3 regions of the Pseudomonas sp. PKS genome follow, and region 2 is predicted to be linked to each of the others. Evidence: riboswitches for the same ligand, from Rfam matches in the RefSeq annotation. Region 2 holds a riboswitch; each other region holds the start of a gene.

Region 1 (9,433 bases), on a different contig from region 2:
CGACAGCCTTGGCGATCGTTACTGGAGCAAGACCTTCATTGAAGCCAAGCGTGCCTTGGCGATGGCGCCGACCACAATCTCGCGCAACTGATATCAAAATGATGTACCCTGCCGCGGCGGCGATGCTGAAAAGCTCGCCGCCGTGCGCATTTACAGAAAGCGTCTAATCTAATTTCTCACCACTTTTTGGCTTCGGCTGCGGCCGAACGGTTCCAGACAGGATGTTCTGACCATGGCGATGTTGGCGCGCTTCGCATTCCTTTCCCTGGCAGCACTGCTCACGGCCTGCTCCAGCCATGCTCCGGCACCGGCTCCGGTGGTCAAGCCGAACGTCATTTTCAATCAGCAAGCCTCGTCTTCGCCCATGGCCGAGGACGTGCTATTCCGTGCGATCGGCCTGGTAGGCACGCCGTATCGCTGGGGTGGCAACACGCCGGATTCGGGGTTCGATTGCAGTGGCCTGATCGGCTACGTTTACCGGGATGCCGCCGGGATCAGCCTGCCGCGTTCGACCCGCGAGATGATCGTCATGCGTGCGCCCAATGTGGACATCAATGCCCTGCAGTCCGGAGACCTGGTGTTCTTCGCCACCAGCGGTGGGTCGCAGGTCAGCCACGCCGGAATCTACGTGGGGGAAGGGCGTTTCGTGCATGCACCGTCCACAGGCGGCACGGTGCGCCTGGATTACCTCTCCAACAGCTACTGGTCCCGGGCCTACCTGCAGGCCAAACGCGTATTGCCAAGCGGGCATCTGGCTCAGAACCCCTGAGCTGGGCTCACTTTCGGCTCACGCGCCAAACCACATTGCCCACATCGTCCGCCACCAAGAGCCCGTCTCGGTCATTGACCACGCCCACCGGGCGTCCCATGGCCTTGCCCTTGCCATCGAGAAAACCGGTCAACAGGTCGATCGGTTTGCCCGCGGGCTTACCCTCGCTGTCGAACGGCACGAAAATCACCTTGTAGCCACTGTGCGGCTTGCGGTTCCAAGACCCGTGCTGGCCCACGAAGGCTCCTTGCTCGAAGGGCGGCGGCAACGCGCCGGTCTGGGCAAACGCCAGGCCCAGCGATGCGGTATGGGCTCCCACCGCGTAGTCCGGCACGATCGCCTGGGCCACTTTGCCAGGGTCCTTTGGCTCGACCCGTTGATCCACATGCTGCCCGTAGTAACTGAAAGGCCAGCCATAGAAGCCGCCGTCCTTCACCGAGGTGATGTAGTCGGGCACCAGGTCGCTGCCGATCTCGTCGCGTTCATTGACCGCCGTCCATAGCGCGCCGGTACGGGGCTCCCAGGCCAGCCCGTTGGGGTTGCGCAGGCCTGAGGCGAAGATGCGGTGCTCACCGCTGGCCGGGTCCACCTCCCAGATCGCGGCGCGGCCTTGTTCCTTTTCCAGGCCGTTTTCGCCGACATTGCTGTTTGAACCTACGGTGACGTACAGCTTCTTGCCATCGGGGCTGGCGATGACATTCTTGGTCCAGTGGTGATTCAACGGGCCGCCGGGCAGGTCAGTGACCGGGCGACCTTCGGCGCGGATCTGCATCGCGCCATCCTCGTAGTGAAAGCGCAACAGTCGGTCGGTGTCGGCCACATAGAGGTCCTTGCCCACGAGGGTCATGCCGAAGGGGGAGTTGAGCCCTTCGATGAACGTACTGCGCACCTCGGCGACGCCATCTTGGTCGGCATCGCGCAGCAGGGTGATGCGATTGGCGCTGGGGACCCGGGCGCCGGCACGCTCCATGACCTTGCCCATTACCCAGCCGCGCAGGCCCTTGCCATCCTCGGGCTTGGGCGGGGCATTGGTTTCGGCCACCAGCACATCGCCATTGGGCAGCACATAGAGCCAGCGTGGGTGATCGAGGTCCCTGGCGAAGGCCACCACTTGGGTGCCCGCGGCGGGCGTCGGTGTGGCGCCGTCCGGCCAGCCGATCGCCGGGGCGATGTTGACGGTCGGGATCAGGGTCTTGTTGGGCTCGGGCAGGCGGGGCAAGGGGCCGAAGCCGTCGCTGACCTCCAGGCGCGCGGACTCGCCGCAGGCGCCAAGGCTGGCACTCAGGGCCAGCGCTATCGCGATACGCATCCTGTCCATGCTCGCAATCCTCATTGGCTTGTGAGAATTGAGAGTCGGATGCGTCGGGGTAGGTTCACTCCGGGCGACTGCGCCTAGCGACTGCCGGATGGCTTCCGCGTGGGCTCATCGGCTTGCCTACGCCTGCTTGAGCAACAATGCCACCCCAGGGAAATACTGCCCCAGTTCGTTGTGCAGCGAACGGTAGGCGTAGGGGAAATGCCAGGCGATGGCGCAGGCCGTGTGTTTTTGCAGGTCGTCGACCAGGTCTTGCAGCTCCTCGGGGCTGGCGTGTTGGCCAGCCTTCCAGGGGCTGACGAACAATGCGCCGGCCTTGAGCTGACTGGGGTAGGCGATCGGGCGGGCAAGGGTGGCGGTTTCCTGCAGGGCGGCGGCCAGGTCCAGGCGTGCGATTCGCGGCCAGCGTTGGCTGACATGCAAATGAACGGATTGCTCGGCGGTGCTGATCGACAGGTCGCAACGCCCTTCGCGTTCACCTTCGTCGCGTTGTTTCTTGCTGGGGTAGTGCGCCAGGGCGACCTGTTCGGCCTGCCAGGCGGCGGCTGCAAGCAGCCCGCTGTTGGTGGCCGCGCCGTGCCAGTAGGGCGCCTCGCTGTCGCCATGGACCTGGTTGAAGCGGTCTATGCACTCGATCCAGCCTTCCAAGGCTGGTCGCAGGAACTCCAGGTGCTGGTTGTTGATGATCAGGCCTCGCATGCTGCGCTCTCCTTATTGTTTGATCGCATTGCTGCACACTGATGGCTATGTGATATCACTGCTGCGCGTCCGGCACAAGCCATGAAGTCGAGCATGGCGTCAGGCGCGCTTCATTGACGCTCCCGCCCCAACCCTCTAACCTTCGCGGCGTGTTTCAGGTGCTCTGCCAGCCTTCGGCTGGGCAGGGTGAAACTGGGAAGCCGGTGGGCGCCAGCAAGGCGCGAATCCGGCGCTGCCCCCGCAACGGTAGGTGAGTCAAAGGTCGTGCAGGGCCACTGGATACAGGTATCCGGGAAGGCGCGCGATCCATGGGCCAAGGCCCTGCTCACGAGCCCGGAGACCGGCCTGTCACTGCCAACGGCATCACGGAGGGTGATGCGCGGTGCACCGTGGCCTTCTGCCGCGGCCCCTGCGCGCTCTCCGTCTGCCTGTCTATCGATCTGTCGTCGCCGTCCATGCGCGCCGACAGCCTGCGGAGAATCCTGATGAGCGAATCCACCGAACGCGACGAACGCCACCTGGCGCGCATGCAGCGCAAGAAGGCGATCATCGACGAGCGCATCGCCAATGCCCCCAATGAATGTGGCCTGCTGCTGGTGCTCACCGGCAACGGCAAGGGCAAGAGCAGCTCGGCCTTCGGCATGCTTGCCCGCGCCATGGGGCATGGCATGCAGTGCGGCGTGGTGCAGTTCATCAAGGGCCGCGACAGCACGGGCGAAGAGCTGTTCTTCCGCCGTTTCCCCGAGCAGGTGCGCTACCACGTCATGGGTGAGGGCTTCACCTGGGAGACCCAGGACCGCCAGCGTGACATCGCTGCCGCCGAAGCCGCTTGGGCGGTGTCGCGCCAGCTGTTGCAGGACCCGTCGGTGCAGTTCGTGGTGCTGGACGAGCTGAACATCGCCCTCAAGCACGGCTACCTGGACCTCGACCAAGTGCTGTCGGATCTGCAGGCCCGCCCGCCGATGCAGCACGTGATCGTTACCGGCCGCGCCGCCAAGCCTGAAATGATCGAGCTGGCCGATACCGTCACCGAGATGGGCGTGATCAAGCACGCCTTCCAGGCCGGCATCCGTGCCCAAAAGGGCGTGGAGCTATGAGCCAGACCCGGCAGTGTCCGGCGGTGCTGATCGCGGCACCCGCTTCTGGCCAGGGCAAGACCACGGTCACCGCTGCCCTGGCGCGCCTGCACCGCAACCTTGGCCGCAACGTCCGGGTGTTCAAGTGCGGGCCTGATTTTCTCGACCCGATGATCCTCGAGCGCGCCAGCGGCGCGCCGGTGTACCAACTCGACCTGTGGATGATCGGGGCTGATGAGAGTCGGCGTCTGCTCTGGAAGGCGGCAGGCGATGCCGACCTGATCCTGATAGAAGGGGTCATGGGGTTGTTCGATGGCACGCCATCGAGTGCGGACCTGGCGCGCCACTTCGGCGTGCCGGTGCTGGCGGTGATCGACGGCACAGCCATGGCGCAGACCTTCGGCGCCCTGGCCCTGGGCCTGGCGCACTACCAGCGCGATCTGCCTTTTGCCGGCGTGCTGGCCAACCGGGTCGGCAGTCTGCGTCATGCGCAGTTGCTCGAAGGCAGCCTCACTGAAGGCTTGCGCTGGTATGGCGGGCTGTCCCGCGAGCGCGGCATCGAGCTGCCCAGCCGTCACCTGGGGTTGGTCCAGGCCAGTGAACTCAACGATCTGGACCTGCGCCTGGACGCCGCCGCCCAGGCCCTGGGCGAAAGCTGTGATGCTGCTTTGCCGCCCCCGGTGGCATTCGCAGCACCCGCACCTGCACAGGCGCTAACGTCCCTGGCGGGTGTGCGCATTGGCGTGGCCCGGGATGAAGCTTTTGCCTTTACCTATGGCGCTAACCTCGATTTGTTGCGTGCGCTGGGTGCGGAGTTGGTGTTTTTCTCTCCTGTACACGATCAGGCGTTGCCGTCCGTGGACAGCCTTTACCTGCCTGGCGGCTATCCCGAACTGCACCACCACGCCTTGGCCAGCAACGCGCCGATGCGCGAGGCGATCCGTGCCCATCACGCCCAGGGCAAGCCGTTGCTGGCCGAATGCGGCGGCATGCTCTATTTGCTCGACGCCCTGACCGATGTGGCTGGCGAGCGCGCCGAGCTGCTGGGTCTGCTGCCGGGTGAAGCGGTGATGCAAAAGCGCCTGGCTGCCCTTGCCCTGCAAGCGGTGGAATTGCCGGAGGGCACCTTGCGCGGCCACACCTATCATCACTCCTTGACCGAGACGGCGCTCGAGCCGATCGCCCGAGGCCAGAGCCCCAACGGTGGGCGCGGCAACGAGGCGGTCTATCGGATCGGGCGCCTGACGGCGTCCTACGTACACTTCTATTTCCCCTCCAACCCCGACGCGACGGCGGCGCTGCTGCGACCATGAGCGAACATGCCTTTTCCGCTGCCGAGCGCGCCGCGGTCTACCGCGCCATCGGTGAGCGCCGTGACATGCGCCATTTTGCAGGCGGCGAGGTCGCGCCCGAGCTGCTCGCCCGCCTGCTGGCCGCAGCCCATCAGGCGCCCAGTGTCGGGTTGATGCAGCCCTGGCGCTTTATCCGCATCAGTGATCGCGCCTTGCGTGGCCAGATCCAGGCGCTGGTCGAACAGGAGCGGGCATGCACTGCCCAGGCCCTGGGCGAGCGCTCCGATGAATTCATGAAGCTCAAGGTCGAAGGTATCCAGGATTGTGCGGAGGTATTGGTGGCGGCACTGATGGACCACCGCGAAGCGCACATCTTCGGCCGCAGGACCTTGCCGGAGATGGACCTGGCATCGCTGGCCTGTGCCATTCAGAACCTCTGGCTGGCAGCCCGTGCCGAGGGCCTGGGCATGGGCTGGGTGTCGTTGTTCGACCCGCAGGCGCTGGGCGAGTTGCTGGGCATGCCGGCGGGCGCCAAGCCGGTGGCCGTGCTGTGTCTGGGGCCGGTGGTCGAGTTCTACCCGGCGCCGATGTTGGTGTTGGAGCAGTGGGTCCAGGAGCGGCCGCTGAGTGACATGCTCTATGAGAACCATTGGGGAGAGCGGCAATGAGCGTGGCTTTGCTGACTGTGGCCGGGGTGGCCCTGGATGCCTTGCTGGGTGAGCCGAAACGGCGCCATCCGCTGGTGGGGTTCGGCAGCTTTGCTGCGCGTCTGGAGCAGCGTCTGAACGCGGGCGGTCGGGGTTGGCGCAGCCATGGCGTCAGTGCCTGGCTGCTTGCCGTGGTGCCCTTGACTCTGCTGGCGCTGGTGCTCTCTTGGTTGCCCTTTATCGGCTGGCTGGTGGATGTGCTGGCGCTGTATTGCGCCGTAGGGCTACGCAGCCTGGGCGAGCATGTTCAGCCTGTGGCTGAGGCCCTGCGCCGGGGGGACCTGGACGAGGCGCGGCGACGGGTGGGGTATCTGGTGAGCCGTGAAACCCGTGAGCTGGACGAGCCCGCCGTGGCCCGCGCCGCCACCGAATCGGTGCTGGAGAACGGCAGTGACGCGGTCTTTGCGGCGTTGTTCTGGTTTGTCGTGGCCGGTGCGCCCGGGGTGGTGCTGTATCGCCTGAGCAATACCCTCGATGCCATGTGGGGCTATCGCAACGAACGCTTCGAACGCTTCGGCTGGGCTGCGGCGCGTATCGACGATGCCCTGAACTACATTCCAGCCCGGCTGGTGGCACTGACCTACGCGCTGCTAGGCAAGACCCGCCTGGCCCTGGCCTGCTGGCGCAACCAGGCGCCGTTGTGGGACAGCCCGAATGCCGGCCCGGTGATGGCTGCGGGCGCAGGTGCCCTGGGCGTCGAGCTGGGCGGCCCTGCGGTGTACCACGGCGAGTTGCACGAGCGTGCGCGTCTGGGGGAGGGGCCTGTGGCCGACGCCGAGGCCATCGAGCGCGGTTGGAGTCTGGTGCAGCGCGGGGTATGGCTGTGGTTGCTGGTGATCTGCCTGGGAGCGTATTGGAATGCTTGAACATGGTGGTCGTCTGCTGCGCGCAGTGCGTCAGTACGGCATTGCCCGTGAACACTGGCTGGACCTTTCCAGCGGCATCGCGCCGTGGCCCTACGCCATCCCGGCGATTGCGCTGGAGGCTTGGGCGCGCCTGCCCGAAGTCGAGGACGGCCTCGAGCAGGCAGCGCGCACCTACTACGGCGTCGACCGCCTGCTGGCGGTGGCCGGCTCCCAGGCGGCGATCCAGGCCTTGCCGTCCCTGCGACCGGCCGGGCGGGTTGGCGTGCTCGCGCCTTGCTATGCCGAGCACCCCCACGCCTGGCAGCGTGCAGGGCACCAGGTGGTCGAACTGGCCGATGAGCAGGTCGAGCAGGCCCTGGACAGCCTCGATGTGCTGGTGCTGGTCAACCCCAACAACCCTACGGGGCGGTGCGTACCGCGCGAGCGCTTGCTTGACTGGCACGCCCGCCTGGCGCGTCGTGGCGGTTGGTTGCTGGTCGACGAAGCCTTCATGGACAACACCCCCGCCCAGAGCATCGTCGATTGCGCCGATCGTGCGGGCCTGATCGTGTTGCGCTCGTTTGGCAAGTTCTTTGGCTTGGCGGGGGTGCGACTGGGCTTCGTCATGGCCGAGCAGGCCCTGTTGCAGCGCTTGGCCGAACTGCTCGGCCCCTGGACCATCAGCGGGCCGACGCGGGTCTTGGGGCAGTCTTGCTTCAATGACGCAGCGGCCCATCGCACCCAGATCACCCGTTGTGCCCACGCCAGTCGGCGTCTGGCGGCGCTGCTCGAAGAGGTGGGGCTGATGCCCAGCGGCGGCTGCGATCTGTTCCAGTACGTGCGTACGCCGCGGGCGGCGCACCTGCATGAGTTTCTCGCCCGTCGGGGCATCCTGGTGCGGCTGTTCGAACAGCCCCAGGCCGTGCGCCTGGGGCTGCCGGCCAACGAAGCGGACGAACAGCGCCTGCGCCAGGCCCTGGCGCAATACCAGAAGGAATCGGCATGACCACGCTCATGGTGCAAGGCACCACCTCCGATGCCGGCAAAAGCACGCTGGTCACCGCCCTGTGCCGCTGGCTGTTGCGCCAAGGCATTGGTGTGGTGCCGTTCAAGCCGCAGAACATGGCGCTCAACAGCGCGGTGACCGCCGACGGCGGCGAGATCGGCCGCGCCCAGGCGGTGCAGGCCCAGGCGTGCCGGCTGGCGCCACACACCGACATGAACCCCGTGCTGCTCAAGCCCAACAGCGACACCGGAGCCCAGGTGATCGTCCATGGCCGTGCCGTCACCTGCATGAATGCCGTGGCCTACCACGACTACAAGGCCATCGCCATGCAAGCGGTGTTGCAATCTCACCAACGCCTGAGCACCGCCTACCCGGTGGTGATGGTCGAGGGCGCGGGCTCGCCGGCGGAAATCAACCTGCGTGCGGGTGATATCGCCAACATGGGCTTTGCCGAAGCGGTGGACTGCCCGGTGATTCTGGTGGCGGATATCAATCGTGGCGGGGTGTTCGCCCACCTGGTCGGTACCCTGGAGCTGCTGTCGCCGAGCGAGCAGGCGCGGGTCAAGGGCTTCGTCATCAATCGTTTTCGCGGTGACATCGCCTTGCTGCAGCCGGGCCTGGACTGGCTGGAGCAGCGCACCGGCAAGCCGGTACTGGGCGTGTTGCCGTACGTGACCGACCTGCACCTGGAAGCCGAGGATGCTATCGATGCACGTCAGGCGACCCAGGCCGGTCGCCTGTTCAAGGTGATCGTCCCGGTGCTGCCACGCATCAGCAATCACACCGACTTCGACCCGCTGCGCTTGCACCCGCAGGTCGACCTGCAGTTCATCGGCCCTGGCCAGCCGATCCCCCCGGCGGACCTGATCATCCTGCCCGGCTCCAAGAGCGTGCGGGGCGATCTGGCGCAATTGCGCGCACGCGGCTGGGGCACTGCCATCGCTCGCCACCTGCGCTATGGCGGCAAGGTCATCGGTATCTGTGGCGGGCTGCAGATGCTCGGCCGTGAAGTTCACGACCCGCTCGGCCTGGAAGGCCCGGCAGGCTCAAGCCCGGGGTTGGGCCTGCTGGATTACGTCACGGAGCTGGAAGCTGAAAAGCAACTGCGCAACGTACGCGGCTCCCTGAGCCTGGAGCAGGCTGAGGTCGGGGGGTATGAAATCCACGCAGGCGTCACCCGCGGCCCGGCCCTGGAGCACCCCGCCGTGCTCCTGGAAGATGGCCGTTGTGACGGCGCGATCAGCGCCGACGGACAGGTGCTCGCCACCTACCTGCACGGCCTGTTCGAGGGCAGTCACTCGTGTGCAGCGCTGCTGCGTTGGGCCGGGCTGGAGGATGCCCAGACCATCGACTATGAGGCCTTGCGCGAGCGGGACATCGAGCGTCTGGCCGACCTCGTTGAACAACACCTGGACACCGCGCGCCTGCGCCAACTGTGTGGAGTCGCCTGACATGCGCAACCTGATCCTGGGCGGTGCCCGCTCCGGCAAGAGCCGCCTGGCCGAGCAATTGGCCCAGGCCAGCGGCCTGCCGGTGACCTACATCGCCACCAGCGAGCCGCTGGACGGCGAGATGAACGAACGCGTGCAACTGCATCGCCAACGTCGCCCCGTCGATTGGGCGCTGATCGAAGAGCCCTTGGCCTTGGCCCGCGTGCTGTGTGCCGAAGCCGCCGAAGGACGCTGCCTGCTGGTGGACTGCCTGACCTTATGGCTGACCAACCT
Region 2 (9,433 bases):
GTCCTTGTTGACGAAGGCGGCGATACCGGCATCTAGGCAGCGACGGACATACAGGTCGGCGGGTTGACCGGTGAGCACCATGATCTTCGGTGCCGGCTCCAACAGTTGCAGGCGTTTGATGACCTCCATGCCATCCAGGCCAGGCAGGCCGATGTCGAGGATAACCACATCCGGGCGTAGCTGGCGAGCCTGCTGCACGGCATCGATGCCGTCACCGGCTTCACCGATGACCTGAAAGCGTTCACGTTCGAGCAGCATGCGCACAGCTAGTCGAACGGTGGGATGATCGTCAACCATTAAAACGGTTGTCATTGGATAACTCCTGTAGGAATTTGGTCCGTTTCCTGAAGTCCCGCAGGAATACGTGAAAGGGTGCCTGCGCGGCAGCGCGCAAGATTACGTAGATTCCTCTCGCTTGGTAGTGGGATGTGTAGGTTTGTTGAAAAAGCGAAGATTATTGTTGAAAAGGCCTACAAAATATACATCTCTAATGAAGCCCGCCCAGGGCGCCAAGGACGGGCCACGCATAGAATAGGTCAGGAACACCCTGGGTGAGGTTTGAGGACGCGCAGGGATGAGACCGGATTGCGGCTCAATGCCGTCCCGATCCTTGTTGGGCGAGGCAATAACTGGCCGCCACAATTCGGGCAGCGCCCCTGGAACTGACGTTCATTGCACGTACGACAAAAGGTGCACTCGAACGAACAGATCAACGCATCCTCGCTGTCGCCTGGCAGGTCGCGGTCGCAGCATTCGCAGTTGGGGCGTAGTTCGAGCATGGAGTGAGTTCCTCGTTCCTGTCAGAAAATGCCCGCTCAGCCGGCGGGACGATAGAGGTGGGCGTGCCCGGCCCGGTAAAGGGCTGACTCGGCGAAAGGTGCATCGCCCAGCACATGGCCCACCAGGATCAATGCGGTTCGCCGGAAATCCTTGGCCGCCGCGAGCACGACGATGTCCTGCAAGGTGCCGCGTACCCAGTCTTGGTCCGGCCAGGTGGCGCGATGAATGACGGCGACCGGGCAGTCTGGCCCATAGTATGGCAACAGTTCGGTGACGATACGCTCGAGGTGCTTCACGCCTAGGTGGATCGCCAAGGTGCTGCGGTGGCGGGCCAAGTCAGCCAACTGTTCGCCAGCCGGCATGGGCGAGCTGTCGCCATAGCGGGTGAGGATCACCGTCTGGGCGAGCTCCGGCAAGGTCAGTTCGCAGCCGAGCAGGGCGGCGCTGGCGGCGGTGGCAGTGACACCCGGAATGATCTGATAGTCGATGCCCAACTCGCGCAGGTGACGTATCTGCTCGCCGATGGCGCCATACAGACTGGGATCGCCACTGTGGACACGGGCCACATCCTGGCCGTTTTCGTGGGCGCGGCGCAGGGCTTCGATAATCTGCTCGAGGTTCAGTTCGGCGCTGTTGATCACCGTATCGGCGTTGTTTCCCTCCAGCACGGCTGGTGGGACGAGGGAGCCGGCATAGATGATCACCGGGCACTGGCGGATCAGGCGTTGCCCCTTGACCGTGATCAGCTCCGGATCGCCGGGCCCGGCACCGATGAAATAGACCGTCATGGGAAATCCTTGCAGATAGGCAGTAATTGGACGCGATTATCGGCCACGGGCCAGGGCAAGGGTAGCCTGGCCGAGCACCTGGCGTGTCACCAGCAAGCGCGAGGTGCCAAGTGCGCGTGCGGCCAGTGCCAGGGCCGCGCTTTCGGCGACGCCCCAGCAGCCGCTGTGTGCATAGGCAACAGGCGAGCGATGGCTGAGCTGCGGCTCGAAGGGCTGTAGGTCTGTGGCCGGGAATACCATCAGGGGGATGCCCAGCCGTTCGGCTAGGGCCTGCAACCCAGGCTCATCGAATTTGAGATCGATACTGGCGAGGCCGACCAAGTGGTCGGCGGACAGGCGGTGTGTGGCCAGGGTCGTGCGCAACAGCTGCTCCAGGGTTTCGACCGGGCAGCCCTTGCAGCAGCCGAAGCCGGCATAGAATACCGGCTCGGACGACACGTCGCGCATCAGGCCTGGTTGGCTCGGCGATAAAGCCAAGCGCTGAGCAGGCCAAGGGCGAGCCAGAACGCGGCGTTGGTCAGCCAGGAGGCGAGCTTGAACTGGGCCACCAGTGCTTCCGGTGCCAGGCTTTCATGCACCGGTGGTTGTGGTGCGCCGATCACGTGTGGCACCACCAGCAAGGCAACGCCTAGCACTTTGAGCAGCCAGTGCTGGGCAAATACCACTAGGGCCAGGCCCGTGGCCGTGGCGGCCGCAGTGCCGATCCACCAGCTCTGGCGTTGCCCCAGGTCGGCGGCCGCTGTGCCTGGCAGCTCCGGCGGCAACCCCAGTGTGGGTGCCAGGCAGAACACGGCAAAGCCCGCCAGCCCCCACAGTGCCCCGGTCATCACTCGGTTCGGCTCGCGCAGGCTGTACAGCGCGGCGAGGATCAGCGCGAAACCGACCGCCACCACGAGGTTGCCACCGGTGGTGGCGAGCAGACGCTGCCAGCCATCCTCCGGTGCCCAGGCCTCTGTGTCATGGGAATGCGCAGCGACGGGGCTGTCATGCTCATGATGCTCGGGGACGGCGCTCTCGAAGGTTTCTGCCTGAAGGATCAACGGGCTGACCCACAGACTTTGCAGCAAGGTCAGCAATAGGGCGGCGAGCAGCCCGCTGAAACCTGCTGTACGGGCGATGCGCTTGATCATGCAGGTGTACTCAATGGCAAGGGAAGGCGGCGCTGTGGCGGGTATCGTGGGCGGCATTGTGCACGGCCTCGATGTGCGAGAAACCGGCGAAATAGACCAGGCACAAGCCCAGCAGGCTGGCGCCGACGGCAACGACGACACGTTGGCTGAGGCTGACGGGAGTGGCGATGCTGTGTTTGGTGCTGGTAATCGACATGGGGCGTTCCTCTGCTTTTTATAGGCGGCGGACACGCGCGTCATCCCGGGCACGATTGACCCAGAAGAGGTGACAGCGCCCGCCCACCGCGGGGTGTTCTATTGACGCCAGGCCGGTCTCCGGGCTTGCGAGGAGGAGCAGGGCTCCTGGAAAGCATCACCTTCCCATGCCATACGACGCGGCACAGTGGTCAAGACGCTTCGCTCGCTTACCGTTGCGGGGGCAGCATCGGCTTGGTTACCGATTTCCCGTTTCACCCCTTGACGGGGCACCTGAACGCAAGGTGCAAGCAAAGCATGGGGGCGACGTGGCGTCAATCTGCAAGGTTGCGGTGCGCCGATCCTTCAGAGGCTAGGCGGTAAAAGATCGAGCTCGCTTGGAATCCTACCGAATAGTGCGCTTCGCGGGTGAACCCGCTCCCACAGGGGGCAGGGCGACTGTTCCAAGCGGCCTGCCTCCAAACTGACGCGCCGTGGTTGACCGCCTGCCGGCCACTGCGTAGCCTTGCCGATTCGAGGTTCTCCGGCGTTGGCCGGAGCTAAGACGGGAACGCGGTACAAGCCGCGGCTGCCCCCGCAACTGTAGGCACCCACCCGGATCGACACAGCCACTGCGCCCAGGCGCGGGAAGGCGTCGCTCCACCGGCACGGCCGGTAAGGTGCAAGCCAGGAGACCTGCCTCGAGACGATTTCGACTTTCAACCGGGCGGGGTGATCCGGTGGCGAACAGGCCCGGCCGGCAAGGCTCGCGGCACTCGTCCTGCATGCCCGCGCCATCCTGCCAAGGGCATCGCGACATGAAAACACTGGCCAAGCTCCCCGTCACCATCGTCACCGGCTTCCTCGGTTCGGGCAAGACCACCTTGCTGCGCCACATGCTGGACAACGCCCAGGGCCGCCGCATCGCGGTGATCGTCAACGAATTCGGTGAGCTGGGCATCGATGGCGAGATCCTCAAGCAGTGCAGCATTGGCTGTACCGAGGAAGAAGCCAGCGGCCGGGTCTACGAACTGGCCAACGGCTGCCTGTGCTGCACCGTGCAGGAAGAGTTCTTCCCGGTGATGCGCGAGTTGGTCGCCCGCCGCGGCGATCTGGACCACATCCTCATCGAAACCAGCGGCCTGGCCCTGCCCAAGCCGTTGGTGCAGGCCTTCCAGTGGCCGGAAATCCGCAATGCCTGCACCGTCGATGCGGTCATCACCGTGGTCGATAGCCCGGCCGTGGCCGCTGGTACCTTCGCCGCGTACCCGGATCAGGTGGACGCTCAACGCAAGCTCGATCCCAACCTTGACCACGAATCGCCCCTGCATGAACTGTTCGCCGACCAACTGGCCAGCGCCGACCTGGTGGTGCTGAACAAGGCTGATCTGATCGATGCCCAAGGCCTGGCCAAGGTGCGCGCCGAAGTCACCGAAGAGCTGCCGCCGGCGGTCAAGGTGATCGAGGCCAGCAGCGGCCGTCTGCCACTGGAAGTGCTGCTGGGCGTGGGCGCCGAGGCTGAGGCGCACATCGATGGTCGCCGTACCCACCATGACGCGCACCACGACGGCGATGATCATGACGATCATGACCACGATGCCTTCGACTCCATTTCCATCGACCTGCCAGAGGCGGACGAAAGCCTGCTGCTTGATGCCCTGACCCAACTGGTGGTCGAATTCGGCATCCTGCGCGCCAAGGGCTTCGCTGCCATCCCCGGCAAGCCGATGCGCCTGCTGATTCAGGGGGTGGGCACCCGTTTCGACAAGCACTTCGACCGCGCCTGGCGCGCCGACGAGCCGCGCATCACCCGCCTGGTACTGATCGGCCAGGCACTGGACGCCGCCGCGCTCGAAGCGCGCCTGCGCCAGGCCCTGGACGCCTGACCCATGCACCTGCTGCGGACCCAGCCCGGCGGCTTCGTGCCGGACGACAGCATTGCCGACCTCGGCCAGACCCCGGCCGAACTGGTGATCCTCTGCAGCGGTGATTCGCACCTGGCGCTGCTCGCCGAAACCGCCGAGCAGTTGCCGGAGGATTTCCCCAGCCTGCGACTGGCCAACCCCATGCAGGTGCAGAACCACGCTTCGGTCGATCTGTACATCGATCAGGTGTTGCGCCATGCCAAGGTGATCCTGTTGTCCTTGCATGGGGGTGTCGGGTACTGGCGCTATGGTGTCGAGCAACTGGTCGAACTGAGCGCCCGGGGCGTGCAGTTGATCCTGGTGCCCGGCGACGACCGCCCGGACCCGGAATTGACCCAGTTGGGCACCGTGACCGGTGACCAGGCCGAGCGCCTCTGGCATTACCTGCGCCAGGGGGGCAAGGCCAATGCCGCGAACCTTTTCAATTGCCTGGCCAGCCTGTGGCTCGGGCGCGAGTACGCCTGGGAAGAGCCACAGCCCTTGCCGCGTACTACGGTGTACCACCCCGCCAAGCCCAGCGCCGTGTTGCAGGACTGGTACCGCGAATGGCAGCCCGACTGGCCTGTGGCCCCCATCTTGTTCTATCGCTCGCACTTGCAAGCGGCCAACACGGCGTTTATCGATACCTTCTGCCAGCGCTTGCAGGCGGCGGGGCTCAATCCGCTGCCTATCGCTGTGGCCAGCCTAAAGGAGGCGGCCTGCCTGGCTCAGGTCGAGACCTGGCTGGATGAAGTCGAGGCTGAGGTGGTGGTCAACACCACCGGTTTTGCCTTGTCCAGTCCGGAGCAACCTAACCTGCGCCCGCTGCGCCGAGACATCCCGGTGTTGCAGGCAATCTGCGCCCAAGACAACCAGCCGGCCTGGGAATCCAACGAGCAGGGCCTGGGCGCGCGGGATCTTGCCATGCACATTGTCTTGCCGGAGTTGGACGGGCGCATCATCACGCGCCCCGTGAGCTTCAAGGACCTGGCCTGGCGCAGCGAGCGCAGCCAGTCCGACGTGGTCTGCTATCGCGCCCACCCCGAACGCATGGATTTTGTCGCCGAGCTGGCGCGTCGCTGGGTGGAGCTGGCGCGTCTGCCCAACGCCCAGAAACGCGTGGCGTTGGTGCTGGCCAACTACCCGACCCGCGACGGGCGCATCGGCAACGGCGTGGGCCTGGACACACCCGGCGCAGCGCTGAACATCCTCCGGGCGCTGCAAGGGCAGGGGTACCCGGTGCAAGGCCTGCCTGACAGCGGTACCGCGTTGATCCATCAGCTGTTGGGTGGGGTGACCAACGACCTGGATCATCTCGACCAGCGCCCCTGTGCCCAAAGCCTGAGCCTTGCTGATTACCATCAGGCCTTCGCCGCGCTGCCTGAGGCCAACCAGCGTGCGGTGCTGGAGCGATGGGGGGCGCCTGAGCAGGACCCCATGTTCCGCAGCGGTCGGATGATGATCGCCGGCCTGCGCTATGGCCTGACCTTCGTCGGCATCCAGCCGGCCCGGGGTTACCAGGTGGACCCCAGCGCGGTGTATCACGACCCGGACCTGGTGCCGCCTCATGGGTATCTTGCGTTCCACTTCTGGCTGCGCAACGGCTTTGCCGCCGATGCGGTGATCCACGTGGGCAAGCACGGCAACCTCGAGTGGCTGCCCGGCAAAGGTGTCGGATTGTCTGCGCAATGCTGGCCAGATGCGTTGCTCGGGCCACTCCCCAACATCTACCCCTTCATCGTCAACGACCCGGGCGAGGGCGCCCAGGCCAAGCGGCGCACGCAGGCGGTGATCATCGACCACCTGATGCCGCCATTGACCCGCGCCGAGACCTACGGCCCGCTGCGTCACCTGGAGCGTCTGGCCGACGAGTACTACGAAGCGCAACTGCTCGACCCGCGCCGGGCACGCGAGCTGCAGCGCGACATTCTCGAACTGGTCAAGGCCAACCACATCGACCGGGAATTGCAGCTTGAAGGCCAGCTCGAAGACGCGGCCATCTGGTTGCCGCGCCTGGACACCTACCTGTGCGACCTCAAGGAATCGCAGATCCGCGACGGCCTGCATGTGTTCGGCCAATCTCCCGAAGGGCGCCTGCGCAGCGATACGTTGCTGGCGTTGTTGCGTGTGGAGCGCGGTGACGGCAAAGGTGCCAATGCCAGCCTGATCCGTGCGCTGGCCAAGGCTCTGGCACTGGGATTCGACCCGCTGGATTGCGAATTCGGCCAGCCTTGGCAAGGGCCGCGCCCAGCCGTGTTGCAGGCGCTCGATACCACGCCATGGCGCAACCAGGGCGATACCCGCGAGCGCCTGGAACACTTGGCGCTGGATTTGATCGAGCGGGCGCTGGCAGGCCGCCTGGCATTGCCTGAGGATGCCGCCTGGCAACCCGTTGTCACGGTGATGCAGGCGCTGGTCGACACCATCGCCCCGAGCCTGGACGCTTGCGGGGCGGCAGAAACCGACGGCCTGCTGGCCGCACTGGCCGGGCGTTTCGTCCCGGCCGGGCCCAGCGGTGCGCCCAGCCGGGGGCGTCTGGACGTGCTGCCCACCGGGCGCAATTTCTATACGGTGGATGTGCGCAACCTGCCCACCACCACAGCCTGGCGCCTGGGGTTCGCCTCGGCGAACCTGATCCTTGAGCGTCACTTGCAGGACCATGGCGACCACCTGCGTCAGCTGGGACTGTCGGTCTGGGGCACGGCGACCATGCGCACTGGCGGTGATGACATCGCCCAGGCCATGGCACTGATGGGGGTGCGGCCGGTGTGGGCCACCGGCAGTCAGCGGGTCGACGATTTCGAGATCCTGCCACTGAGCCTGCTCGATCGCCCGCGGGTAGACGTCACCTTGCGCGTCTCAGGTTTCTTCCGCGACGCCTTCGGCAACCTCATTCGGCTGTTCGACGCGGCGGTGCAGGCCGTGGCGGCGCTGGACGAGCCTGACGACCTCAACCCCCTGGCCGCGCGGGTGCGAGCCGAACGCGAGGCCATGCTGGCCGACGGCGTGGACGCCGAGCAGGCGGCGCGCCAGGCCGGCTGGCGTGTCTTCGGCGCCAAGCCCGGCAGCTACGGGGCCGGGGTGCAGAATGCGATCGACGGACGTTTATGGCAGACACGCGGCGACCTGGCCGAGGTCTACCTCAACCATGGCGGCTACGCCTATGGCGGCAGCGACGAAGGCACACCGGCCCGCGCCGCGTTCGCCCGGCGTTTGGGCCAGGTCCAGGCGGTGCTGCAAAATCAGGACAATCACGAGCATGACCTGCTCGATTCCAACGACTACTACCAGTTCCAAGGTGGCATGCTGGCAGCGGCCGAAACCCTGGCCGGCACCGCCCGGGCCAGTTATCACGGCGATCACAGCCAGACCGACCGGCCACGCATCCGCACCCTCAAGGAAGAGCTCAACCGGGTGATCCGCGCCCGCGCCCTGAACCCTAAGTGGATCGAGGGGGCCAAGCGCCATGGCTATAAAGGTGCCTTCGAGCTGGCGGCAACGGTCGACAACCTGTTCGCCTTCGACGCCACCACGCACCTGATCGACGATCACCATTACCAGTCGCTGGCCGATGCTTATGTGCTCGACCCAGCGACCCGAGACTTCCTGCAACAGCACAACCCCGAAGCCCTGCGCGACCTGACCGAACGCCTGCTGGAAGCCCAGCAGCGCGGCCTCTGGGCGTCGCCAGGGGCCTATCGGGAAGCCCTTGAAGAGCAATTGCTCGATGGCGAGGAACAGGCCTGAAATGAGCGAACCCGTGCAATTCCCCCTGGCGGCCGTGGTCGGCGCCGACGACCTCAAGCTGGCCCTGTGCCTGACCGCCATCGACCCCAAAATCGGTGGTGTGTTGATCGAAGGCCCGCGCGGCATGGCCAAAAGCACCTTGGCGCGCGGCTTGGCCGACCTGCTGGGTACGCCTGGGCAGACGCCACCCTTCGTGACCCTGCCACTGGGCGCCACCGAGGAGCGCCTGGTCGGCACCCTCGATCTGGATGCCGCGCTGGGGCAGGGCAAGGCGCAGTTTTCGCCCGGCGTACTGGCCCAGGCCCATGGTGGCGTGCTTTATGTGGATGAAGTCAACCTGCTGCCCGATCCGCTGGTGGACCTGCTGCTGGATGTGGCCGCCAGTGGCACCAATCGCATCGAGCGCGACGGTATTTCCCATCGCCACGATGCCCGATTCGTCCTGATCGGCACCATGAATCCGGAAGAAGGCGAACTGCGCCCGCAATTGCTCGACCGTTTCGGCCTCAATGTGCTGCTCGAAGGTCTCCCGCCACCGCAGGCGCGGCAGCAGATCATTCGTCGGCGACTGGCCTTCGACAGCGATCCTCAGGCGTTCTACGCCCAATGGGCGCAGGCCCAGGCAGACTTGCGCGAACGCTGCCAGGCCGCACGCCAGCGCCTGGACAGCATCCCGCTGGACGATCGCGCCCTGGCCTGGATCACCGAGGGCTGTTTCAGCGCTGGAGTCGATGGCATGCGCGCCGACCTGGTCTGGTTGCGGGCCGCCCGTGCCCATGCCGCCTGGCGTGGCGGCGATGCGATAGAAGAAGCTGACGTACAGGCTGTGGCGGAGTTCGCCCTGCGCCATCGACGCCGAGAGACACCCCCGACCAGCGCATCCTCCACCCCACCACCGCCTCAAACCCAA
Region 3 (9,433 bases), 170 kb from region 2:
TAAACTGGAACTCGGCAAACACCAGCTAGCAGGTGGATTGCAAAAAAATGCCACATAACGCTCGATCTCGAGAGGCTTCAGATCCAGCAGCGATAGCCCTTGAGAGAAGCACCAGTTCAACAGGCGCTCAAGGTGAATGGTTTCAAAGTAATACGCCTCAGTAGCTTGCTCTGGTCTCCAGCTATGTGCAAGCCAGGCAAGGTAACGCTGACAGTACCAGACGCTGATGAATGGCAGACTAGATGACACCACATCCTCGAGCTTGGCCGTCACATCGGAATTTTCAGGAAATTGACTGAGCCCAATTGGACGCCATTGGTCGTACGGGCAGAAGATGGGAAAAGGGACAAACGGCGACACCATGCGGGGCACCAGCATCGTAAAATTGTGCAGTTACTAGAGATTGTAGCCGGTAAGACGCGTCTCCTTAGCCCACACAGGTTTGCGATTTGTGGATCTAGACTATACGAGAGAGGTGCACCGCAGGCCTATGAATCTGAAGGGAACACAGGTTTTTGGAAGAAAGCTCACAGGATCGTGAAAATGAACAGCAGACGTGTTGTAGGCGCAATACCATTTAACATAATGCACATTATGCGCACATCTGCATAAAGACACCGGCCCGTGGGTTAGCCACATTTGACGCCCGCCCCAAGCCCTGAACACTGCACTGCAACCCTGCACCATGAATCACCCCAACGCACAAAGCGATTTCAAAAACTCACGCGCCAACGTGATTTACATCCCCAGCTGTCCTACCATGCGCACCAAACAACCCGATCAGGAAGATCTCTGATGAGCGTCTCGACTTCATCCCAAAAAACATTCCATTACGGTCCGAATCTGGTGGGTCTCTACGTCGCGGTCACGTTCTTCAGTTTTTGCTCAGCTATTGCGTACTACCTGGCGGCAGCCGAAAACAACACCAAGGCCGCGATAATATTTCCCCTTGGGCTTTTCATGACGCTTGCCGCGTTTGTCCTTGCCGCCTATTACTCGCGCGCTTGTGCGCCCAGGGAGATCGTTTTCGAAGCAGACCGTGTCCTGATCCCCGCGCAGCGTTTGTCTTCCCGGATCGCGAGCCTGAAGTATGTCGACTTGATCAATGTCAAGCTCACCAAAGTGTTCGGCGAAGACGCGCTGGTGATCCAACACCGCGATGGCAAGCTCAAGTTGCCGCTTGCGATGCTGCATAAGACCGATGTCCATGAGCTTCATCGGGAACTGATGAACAGGCGCGCGCCCCAAGCGGTGCAGGCTGGTGCTGCGGCGTCGGCGGTTTGACGGTGCCACTCGCCTTGCAGGGCTTTCTTTTTTAGATCGAAAAGATATAACTCAACAAAATGTTCATTTTGTTGAGTTATATAATCGCTCGTCATGCTTTGCACTACTGCCACCGCAAAACCGGCCATCCTGTCGCGTCAGCATGCGCCCGCAGCACTGGATCCGGATTGACCGTATGTGGATTGGCGACCAGCGAAAGCAACGGCAGGTCATTGCGAGAATCCGAATAAAAGTAAGCCCCTTCTAACCCTTCGCCATGCTCTTGCAGCCAGCTGTGCAGCCGCGCCACTTTGCCTTCTCGGTAGGTCAAGATCCCACTGGTATTGCCGGTATAAGTCCCCTGCTGGTGCTCAAGATCAATCGCCAGCACTTCTTTCACACCCAGTTGCTTGGCGATACGACTCACCAAGAAGTGTGCCGACGCTGAAATGATCAGTACGCGGTCGCCCTCCTCCCGATGTCGCGCCAGGCACGCAATGGCGTCATCGTGGATCCGTGGGGTAATGATGTCTTCCACGAAGGGGTCCACCGCTTCGGCCACCTCCTCTATCGTGCGGCCCACCAGCGGGGACAGGCTGAATGTCATATACGCTTCCATCGCCAACTTGCCTTGCGCATAAAGCGCCATGAGTTCGCGATCGCGCTCGATGAAGCTGGGCCCGTCAACCCAGCCGAGCGCAGCCATATGGCTGCTCCACAGGCTGGCGCAGTCGCCGTCGATAAGGGTGTCGTCCAGGTCAAAAAGTGCGAGGGCCATTGGCCACCTCCAAGGTGCAGGTTCGTGGTGCGAAGGCTTTGCCAGCCTTCGCCCGGTGAAATGTCAGTGGTATCAGCGAGGCGCGACGGCGGCAGGCGACGCCAGGGGTTGGGCGTCAGTCGCCTGGCTTGTCGGGCGACTGTTCCAGAACGGCACCAGCAGCAAGCTTGCAAGCAGCGCCGCGCCCGTGAAGACGAAGAACACGGTAATGGTGTCGAAGTAGCCAGGCAGCAGCCCGCCAAGGATGGCGCCAACCGAGCCACACCCATTGACGAATCCTGTGGCGGTACCCGCGGACTCGCTAGTGCCGAAATCGATGGCGGCGGCGCCGCTGATCATCGAGTCAGGGCCATAGAGGGTGACGCCCATCATGAACAGCAAGCCGACGACCAGGTAGATGTTGCCGCTTTGCATCGTCGGCACGAACAGTATCAGCCACAGGGTCAGTGCCATCAGGCTGAGGACGCAGGCCGGCATGCGCCGAGCGCCAAACAGTTTGTCGGAGACGATGCCGATCAGGATTGGCCCGACCAACCCTGCGACTTCGAATGCGGACGGTACGATGGCCGAAGCCACTTTGCCGATGCTCGGCATGCGCTCGTAGACGATCACCGGCCCCCACATCAGGATTGCATAACGAGCAGGCTTGAGCAGGAAGTAGGCCATCCCTAGTACCAGGACCGTACGATTGGCGAACACCTTGCGCAGCGCAGTCCAGTAGTTCTCCCGGGGGACGTCGTCTCGACCGGTCGGCTGGTCCTGCGCCTCCACCGCAGGCAACCCCACATCCTGCGGGCGGTTGCGCTGCAGCAGGAAGAACAGCACGGCAACAACGATAACGACACCGGCCGAAGATACGAACGCCATGCGCCAGTCATGGGAGATCTGATAGGCCCACCACCCGGCGAACGGCGTGGCGACCAGGCCGCCAAAGGCGTAGCAAGTGCTCCAATAGCCCAGCACGCGCCCGCGCTCGCGGGTGGCGAAGAAACAGCCGATGTTCTTGCACAACCCCGACCAGCCGGTGGATTGCGCCAGCCCCTGGATCACCATGCAGCTGGCGAAGATCGGCAAGGTTGCCAAGGTGCCCATGGCCAGCGCGGCCAGGGCCGACACCACGAGCCCGCCGAGCACGACCACCCGGGTACCGTAACGGTCGGCGAATACACCCCATGCGAACTGGCCGACGGCGTAGGCAGCCAGGTACAGCGCGTCGAGGTTGGCCATAGCCGCTTTGTCGAGCGTGAAAGTGGGGTCTTCGGCGATGCCCAGCTTGGCTACTGAAAATGCCTTGCGGGTGAAATAGAACGCGGCATAGGCCAGCCACGTGATGATGAATATCTGAACGCGCCAGCGTTGAAGGGATTTCCAGTAATGGTGGGCGTTCTCAGGACTCTTGTACATGTTGTTGTCCTCTGTTGATTACCGCGACGTAGGCCTGACACCCCTGCACTGCTCGATCAAGGCGCCGGCCGGGAGGTATCCGGAGCTTGCGACCTTGATGTTAGCCTCTGGTCTAGACCAAGAATTGACCCTACAAGCCTGTTTCTACGTGCAAAGTCAATTTTGGGGATGGGTGTGACTGGGCTTAAGGCACAAGCCTGCGAACAAGCCGTCAGTGGTCTTCGCTACGCCATTGTCGTGGGCTGACGCCAAACCAACGGCGAAACGCCCGGGAGAAAGCACTGGTTTCGGAGTACCCGAGCAACCCCGCCAAGTCGGACACTGGCCGCTTGGGCTGTCGCAGGTAATGCACCGCCACTTCACGGCGCACCTTCTCAACCAGCTGGCTGAAGCTCACTCCCGCCTCACGCAGATGGCGCTGCAACCCGGCCGCACTGAGCTGCAGCGACTGCGCGATCGTCTCGAGGCATGGCTCTCCGCTGCTCAGGGCAAGGCGTACCTGAGCGTCCGCTTCTTCCAGCAGATTGCGCCGTTGATCGCGCGCGCCTAGGCGCTGGAGCACGTCTTGAACCAGAAACAGCAAGTTGGCATCGCGCTCCGGCATCATCTGGTCCTTGAGGTCAGTCTTGGGTACCAGCATCGAGTTGCAACTGCGATCGAAATAGACAGGAGCGCCGAACGCCCTCTGATGGGCCAGCCCGTCTTGTGGGCGCGTATGCTCGAAGCTGACCGCGAAGGGCGCCCAGTCCTTGCCCAATACGTGGCGCATCAGGTTCAGCGCCATGCCCATGGTCAATTCGGCATCCTGGCGGCGCTCCAGAATGGCGCTGTGTCGCACCTGATAATCGAAGCGATAGCACTCGCCGCAGTCGACCAGCCGTATCAAGGTATCGTGCTGATGATAAGGAAACGCCGCCACGAAATTGCGCAGGGCTTCCTCCAACGTATTGGAAAACAACCCGACATAGCCCAGCAGCCCCAGGGCTTGGGGCTGAAACTGCAGACCGTAATGCAAACCGAAATTGTCGCAGTGCGACTGGCGGGCTGCCTCCTCGAGCACCCGGCAGTAATTGGTGAGCGGCAGGCTGAGCGTGGGTTGGCGCAGGCTTTCAGGATTGACGCCGGCACGTCCCAGCACCAAGTCGATGTCACCCCCGACACCTGTCACGAACCCCTCCAGCCCACTGGCAGCAGCCGACAACACGCCGAGGTTGCCCGCTACGGGTGAAACGGTGCAGCAGTGCAGTGGAGAACTCATGGTCTATTCCAGTTCGAATTCGTAACCTCGCTAATGCAAACGCTGTGCCCTTGTATCGCCCTCTCAAACAGGCCCCTTGCAGGCAAAACACCTTCCAACGACTGCCCTGGACTGGGGCAATGAGTAACATCGCGTAACAAACAGTCACGCGAGAAAGCCGGTTATGCCGGAACGCCCCGTTCGGTTGACTGCCCCGCCCATTAATGCTCAGATGCGCCCCAGTTTCAGGTGTCCCCTGCCGCCGTGCCGGGGATTAAACGGGAAGTCGGTGCGTCGCCTTGCGCGATCAGTCCGGCGCTGCCCCCGCAACGGTAAGCGAGCGATGCATTCGATACGCCACTGTGCCGCCGGCATGGGAAGGTGAATGCTTCAAGCCCCTCGCAAGCCCGGAGACCGGCCTGTCACCGATTTTGGCAACACCCGCGGTGGGCGGGCGCGGGCCGGTCTTGGGCAGCCCACTGCCCGCGATTCCCTTGCGCGCCGTCCCCAGTCGGGCTTCATTCACCCCGGTACGGTTGGTCTGCATGTCATCCCCTACCCTACGTCTGGAAAGCTTGCACTGGGCCCCCTCGCCCGGCGGTCAACGCCTGCTCGACGATATCGACCTGCAAGTCCAGCCCGGCGAATTCGTCGGCCTGATCGGCCCCAACGGCAGCGGCAAGACCAGCCTGTTGCGCTGCGCCTATCGCTTTACCCGGCCCGATGGCGGGCGCGTACTGCTGGAAAACGAAGACATCTGGCAACAGTCCCCACGCTGGGTCGCCCAGCGCGTGGCGGTGATGCTGCAGGAGTTTCCCGAAGATTTCGGCCTGAGTGTGCGCGACGTGGTCGCCATGGGCCGAACCCCGCACCAAGGTTGGTTCGACAGCCATGACGACCAGGCATTGATCGATGCCTGCCTGCAGCGACTGGGCCTGCATACCCGAGCCAACCAGGGCTTCGCGCCGCTATCCGGGGGTGAAAAGCAACGTGTATTGCTGGCTCGGGCACTGGTGCAGCAACCGCGCTTGTTGATCCTGGACGAGCCGACCAATCATCTCGACCCGCGTTACCAACTGGCCTTGCTCGAACACCTGCGTGGCACTGGTCTAGGCCTGTTGGCGAGCTTCCACGACCTGAACCTGGCCGCAGCCTTCTGTGATCGCCTGTATGTCCTCGATGCAGGGCGCATCGTCGCGCAAGGCACGCCGGAGCAAGTGCTGACCGAGCACCGCCTGGAGCAGGTCTTTGGTGTTCGCGCCCTGGTCGATCGCCACCCTTTGGCGTCCCACCCACGTATTACTTGGATTACCCCCGCATGAAGCGACGCCTGACTCATCTGGCCCTGCTCGCCGCCCTGCCCCTCACAGCCTGGGCTGACAGCTACCCCGTCACCGTGCGCAGTTGCGAGCGCGACATCACCTTCACCCAAGCGCCGCACCGGGCTGTGAGTCACGACATCAACCTCACCGGGATGCTGCTGGCCCTGGGGCTACGCGAGCGGATGGTGGGCTATAGCGGTATCAGCGGCTGGAAGACCCTCGACCCGTCCCTGCGTGACGCCTTGGCCGGCCTTCCTGAGCTTGCACCGCGCTACCCGTCGCCGGAGAACCTCCTTGATGCCCAGGCCGACTTTCTGTTCGCCGGCTGGGGCTACGGCATGAACGTGGGCGGCCCGCTGACGCCACAGACCCTGGCACCACTGGGTATCCCCGTGTATGAGTTGAGCGAATCCTGCTCCTGGATCATGCCCCGGCGCCGGGCAAGTTTGGAGGATCTGTACCAGGACCTGGACAACCTGGGGCGCATCTTCGACGTTCAACAGCGCGCCAACGTGCTTGTCGAGCACCTGAAGCAGCGCGTTGCGCGGGTTCACGCGCAATTGGACCAAGTGCGGCACAAACCCCACGTCTTTCTCTACGACAGCGGCGAAGACCGCCCCACCACCTCTGGCCGGCTCGGCATGCCCCAGGCACTGCTAGAGGCCGCCGGTGCCGACAACGTGATGGATGACGTGAATGCCAGCTGGACCCAAGTCAATTGGGAGAGCGTGGTGGCGCGGGATCCGGAGGTGATCGTCATCGTCGATTACGGCCCGACGAGTTGGGCGCAAAAACGCGATTTCCTGCTCAATCACCCCGCCTTGAGCGAGGTAAAGGCCATCCGCGAGCATCGCTTCGTGGTGCTGTCGTACCTGCAAGTCACCCCGTCGGTGGATAACGCAAGCGCCATCGAGCAACTGGCGGCGGCCCTGCATCCGCAACTGTTCGCCGAGGCAGCGCACTGATGCCGGTTCGTAGCCCAGGAGGCTATCGCCTGCTGATGTCGCTGCTGCTGATCGGTGTGCTGTTCTCCTGCCTGCTGTCCCTGGGCTTTGGCGCGGCCCATGTGCCGCTGGCGAAGGTCACGGGCATCACGCTGTATCAGTTGGGTATGACCGATATGGGCGACTGGACCCGGGGGCAGGCGCAGATCGTCTGGCAGATCCGCGCCCCGCGGGTGCTACTCGGGGCCTTGGTAGGGGCTGGCCTGGCCCTGGTTGGTGGTGCCCTGCAGGCCGTCACCCGCAACCCGCTGGCCGATCCACACCTGCTGGGTGTCAGCTCCGGTGCGGTGCTGGGGGCGGTGCTGGTGGTGCTGTTCCTCGGCACCTTTGCCGGCCCCTTCAGCCTGCCTCTGGCGGCCTTCGTCGGTGCCTTGGGCAGTATGTTGCTGGTCCTGGCGGTGGCCAGCCGGCGCGGTCGGCTGGACAGCGACAGGCTGCTGCTGGCCGGAGTGGCTGTGTCGTTCGTGGTGATGGCGCTAGCCAACCTGCTGCTGTACACCGGCGACCCCCATGCCGCCAGCTCGGTGATGTTTTGGATGCTCGGTGGCCTGGGCTTGGCGCAGTGGCCGCTGCTCTGGCTGCCGGCGATCTGCGTGCTGGCTGGGTTTGTGCTGCTGATGAGCCTGGCCCGGGCATTGAACGGGTTGATGAGCGGTGAGCAGACCGCCGTGAGCCTTGGCTTCGAGCCACGTCGTGTGCGCGCTCAGGTGTTCGTTGGCTGTGCCCTGCTGACCGGCGTGCTGGTATCGCTCTCCGGCGCCATCGGTTTCGTCGGCCTGATGCTGCCCCATATCGCCCGGCGCCTGGTCGGGGCCGAGCACCGCCGGCTGCTGCCTGCCTGCGCCCTGCTCGGCGCGCTGTTCGTGGTCTGGGTGGATATCGGTGCGCGCACGCTCATCGCGCCTCAAGACCTGCCCATCGGCATTGCGACGGCCGCCATCGGCGGGCTGTTCTTCATCGTCCTGCTACGCCGCAAGGCCTGAACCTAGCGATGTCGGCGGGCCTGAACCTGACGCTTGAGCACACGTAAGGGTGGCGCGTAGAAGAACCCGAACGACACACTCCCCTTGCGCCCAGCGATTGCATGGTGCAGTCGATGCGCCCGGTACAGACGCTTGAGATAGCGGTTCACTGGTTTGGGCGCGCGGGGCCAGTGACGATGAAAGAGCCCATCATGGGCCAGCACATACAACACGCCATACCCCGCCACACCGCCGCCAACCCACTGCAGCGGCGCGTAGCCCGCCTTGCCCAGTGCCACCAGGCCTGCTGCGATCAGCGCCAGGGCCGCCAGGTAGACGTCGTTGGTCTCCAACATGCCCAGGTGCGGCTCATGGTGGGATCGGTGCAGCCACCAGCCCCAGCCATGCATGATGTACTTGTGAGCCAGCGTGCCGACGCCCTCCATGGCCACCAGCGTGCCGAACAGGATGGCGAGATTGAACAACATGTAACAGTCCGAGGTGAGCAACGAGGTGGGCAAGGTTAACATTGCCGGCCCTCCCTTCGGAGGTTTTTCCATGAAGCTTGCGTCGGCCTGACAGACGCTTTCAGACGCCTCTTTTTGGCCAAGGACAGCCCTATGCGTATCCGTCTCACCCACTACCACGACCTTGCCCAGCTCGCCGCAGTCGAACGCTCCGCTGCCCAAGCCTTCAAACGCTTGCCTGAACTGGCCTGGTTGGCGCAAGCCGAGGTACTGGATGACGCCACGCACCAGCGCTGCATCGCGCAGCAGGCCAGCTGGGTCGCGGTGGACGAGCAAGACTTGCCGATCGGGTTCATCTGCGCGCACACCATTGCCAGCGAGTTGCACATCCTGGAGCTCTCGGTACAAGAGCACGCCCAAGGCAAAGGGCTGGGCCGCCGCTTGTTGCAGACGGCTGTCGAGTCTGCGCGCAGCCGTGGTTTGCGGGCTGTCACGCTGACCACCTTCACTGATGTGCCGTGGAATGCGCCGTTCTATGCCCGCCAGGGGTTTACCCTCCTGACCCCTGCGCAGCTGAATGAACGCCTGCGGGGCATTTTGCGTGATGAACAGGCCCACGGCCTGTCCGGGCGTTGCGCCATGCGGCTAGCAATTGGCTAGCGCACTGCTCGCCAGGCTGTAGCGGTCGCGCCCCTGGCGCTTGGCCTCATACAGGGCGGCGTCGGCGGCCGCTGTCAGGCTTTCCGGCGTGGTCGCCTCCGTCCCCGGATAACCCACCGCGATCCCGGCGCTGGCCGATACCTGCCCCAAGGGGCTACCAGCATGCTCGATCACCTGCCGACGCAGCAGCATCAGTATCTCCTGCACGATCGCCACCGCACCTTGGGCGTCGGTGTTGGGCAGCAACAGCGTGAATTCTTCGCCGCCATAGCGCACAGCCAAGTCGCCAGGGCGCTTCAGTGCATGGCCCAGCATGTCGCCAACGCGCCGCAGGCA

What was found. A riboswitch is a leader RNA that binds a small molecule or an ion and turns the genes downstream of it on or off. The one in region 2 is predicted to bind cobalamin.
Region 1: it holds a riboswitch for cobalamin, as region 2 does, so the genes downstream of both, cobO (cob(I)yrinic acid a,c-diamide adenosyltransferase) here and cobW (cobalamin biosynthesis protein CobW) in region 2, are expected to answer to the same signal.
Region 3: it holds a riboswitch for cobalamin, as region 2 does, so the genes downstream of both, ABOA88_RS01370 (ABC transporter ATP-binding protein) here and cobW (cobalamin biosynthesis protein CobW) in region 2, are expected to answer to the same signal.

The regions. Positions count from the first base shown of each region.
Region 1 covers NZ_JBEGDO010000023.1:21,877-31,309, reverse strand. The annotation lists gene ABOA88_RS19745 (C40 family peptidase) at 1-91, shown strand, start outside; gene ABOA88_RS19740 (C40 family peptidase) at 233-769, shown strand; gene ABOA88_RS19735 (PQQ-dependent sugar dehydrogenase) at 777-2,087, opposite strand; gene ABOA88_RS19730 (hypothetical protein) at 2,205-2,783, opposite strand; cobalamin riboswitch at 2,923-3,146, shown strand; gene cobO (cob(I)yrinic acid a,c-diamide adenosyltransferase) at 3,269-3,880, shown strand; gene ABOA88_RS19720 (cobyrinate a,c-diamide synthase) at 3,877-5,172, shown strand; gene bluB (5,6-dimethylbenzimidazole synthase) at 5,169-5,819, shown strand; gene cbiB (adenosylcobinamide-phosphate synthase CbiB) at 5,816-6,724, shown strand; gene cobD (threonine-phosphate decarboxylase CobD) at 6,717-7,709, shown strand; gene ABOA88_RS19700 (cobyric acid synthase) at 7,706-9,160, shown strand; gene cobU (bifunctional adenosylcobinamide kinase/adenosylcobinamide-phosphate guanylyltransferase) at 9,162-9,433, shown strand, end outside.
Region 2 covers NZ_JBEGDO010000001.1:108,173-117,605, forward strand. The annotation lists gene ABOA88_RS00515 (response regulator) at 1-312, opposite strand, end outside; gene ABOA88_RS00520 (DUF1272 domain-containing protein) at 537-779, opposite strand; gene cobM (precorrin-4 C(11)-methyltransferase) at 816-1,568, opposite strand; gene ABOA88_RS00530 (cobalamin biosynthesis protein) at 1,605-2,015, opposite strand; gene ABOA88_RS00535 (CbtA family protein) at 2,015-2,698, opposite strand; gene ABOA88_RS00540 (CbtB domain-containing protein) at 2,709-2,894, opposite strand; cobalamin riboswitch at 2,988-3,185, opposite strand; cobalamin riboswitch at 3,393-3,590, shown strand; gene cobW (cobalamin biosynthesis protein CobW) at 3,691-4,758, shown strand; gene cobN (cobaltochelatase subunit CobN) at 4,762-8,523, shown strand; gene ABOA88_RS00555 (ATP-binding protein) at 8,525-9,433, shown strand, end outside.
Region 3 covers NZ_JBEGDO010000001.1:276,310-285,742, reverse strand. The annotation lists gene ABOA88_RS01395 (hypothetical protein) at 1-363, opposite strand, end outside; gene ABOA88_RS01390 (hypothetical protein) at 796-1,284, shown strand; gene ABOA88_RS01385 (HAD family hydrolase) at 1,388-2,041, opposite strand; gene ABOA88_RS01380 (MFS transporter) at 2,114-3,445, opposite strand; gene qhpR (AraC-like transcriptional regulator QhpR) at 3,657-4,703, opposite strand; cobalamin riboswitch at 4,913-5,119, shown strand; gene ABOA88_RS01370 (ABC transporter ATP-binding protein) at 5,228-6,004, shown strand; gene ABOA88_RS01365 (ABC transporter substrate-binding protein) at 6,001-6,969, shown strand; gene ABOA88_RS01360 (FecCD family ABC transporter permease) at 6,969-7,991, shown strand; gene ABOA88_RS01355 (sterol desaturase family protein) at 7,994-8,458, opposite strand; gene ABOA88_RS01350 (GNAT family N-acetyltransferase) at 8,591-9,097, shown strand; gene ABOA88_RS01345 (sensor domain-containing diguanylate cyclase) at 9,083-9,433, opposite strand, start outside.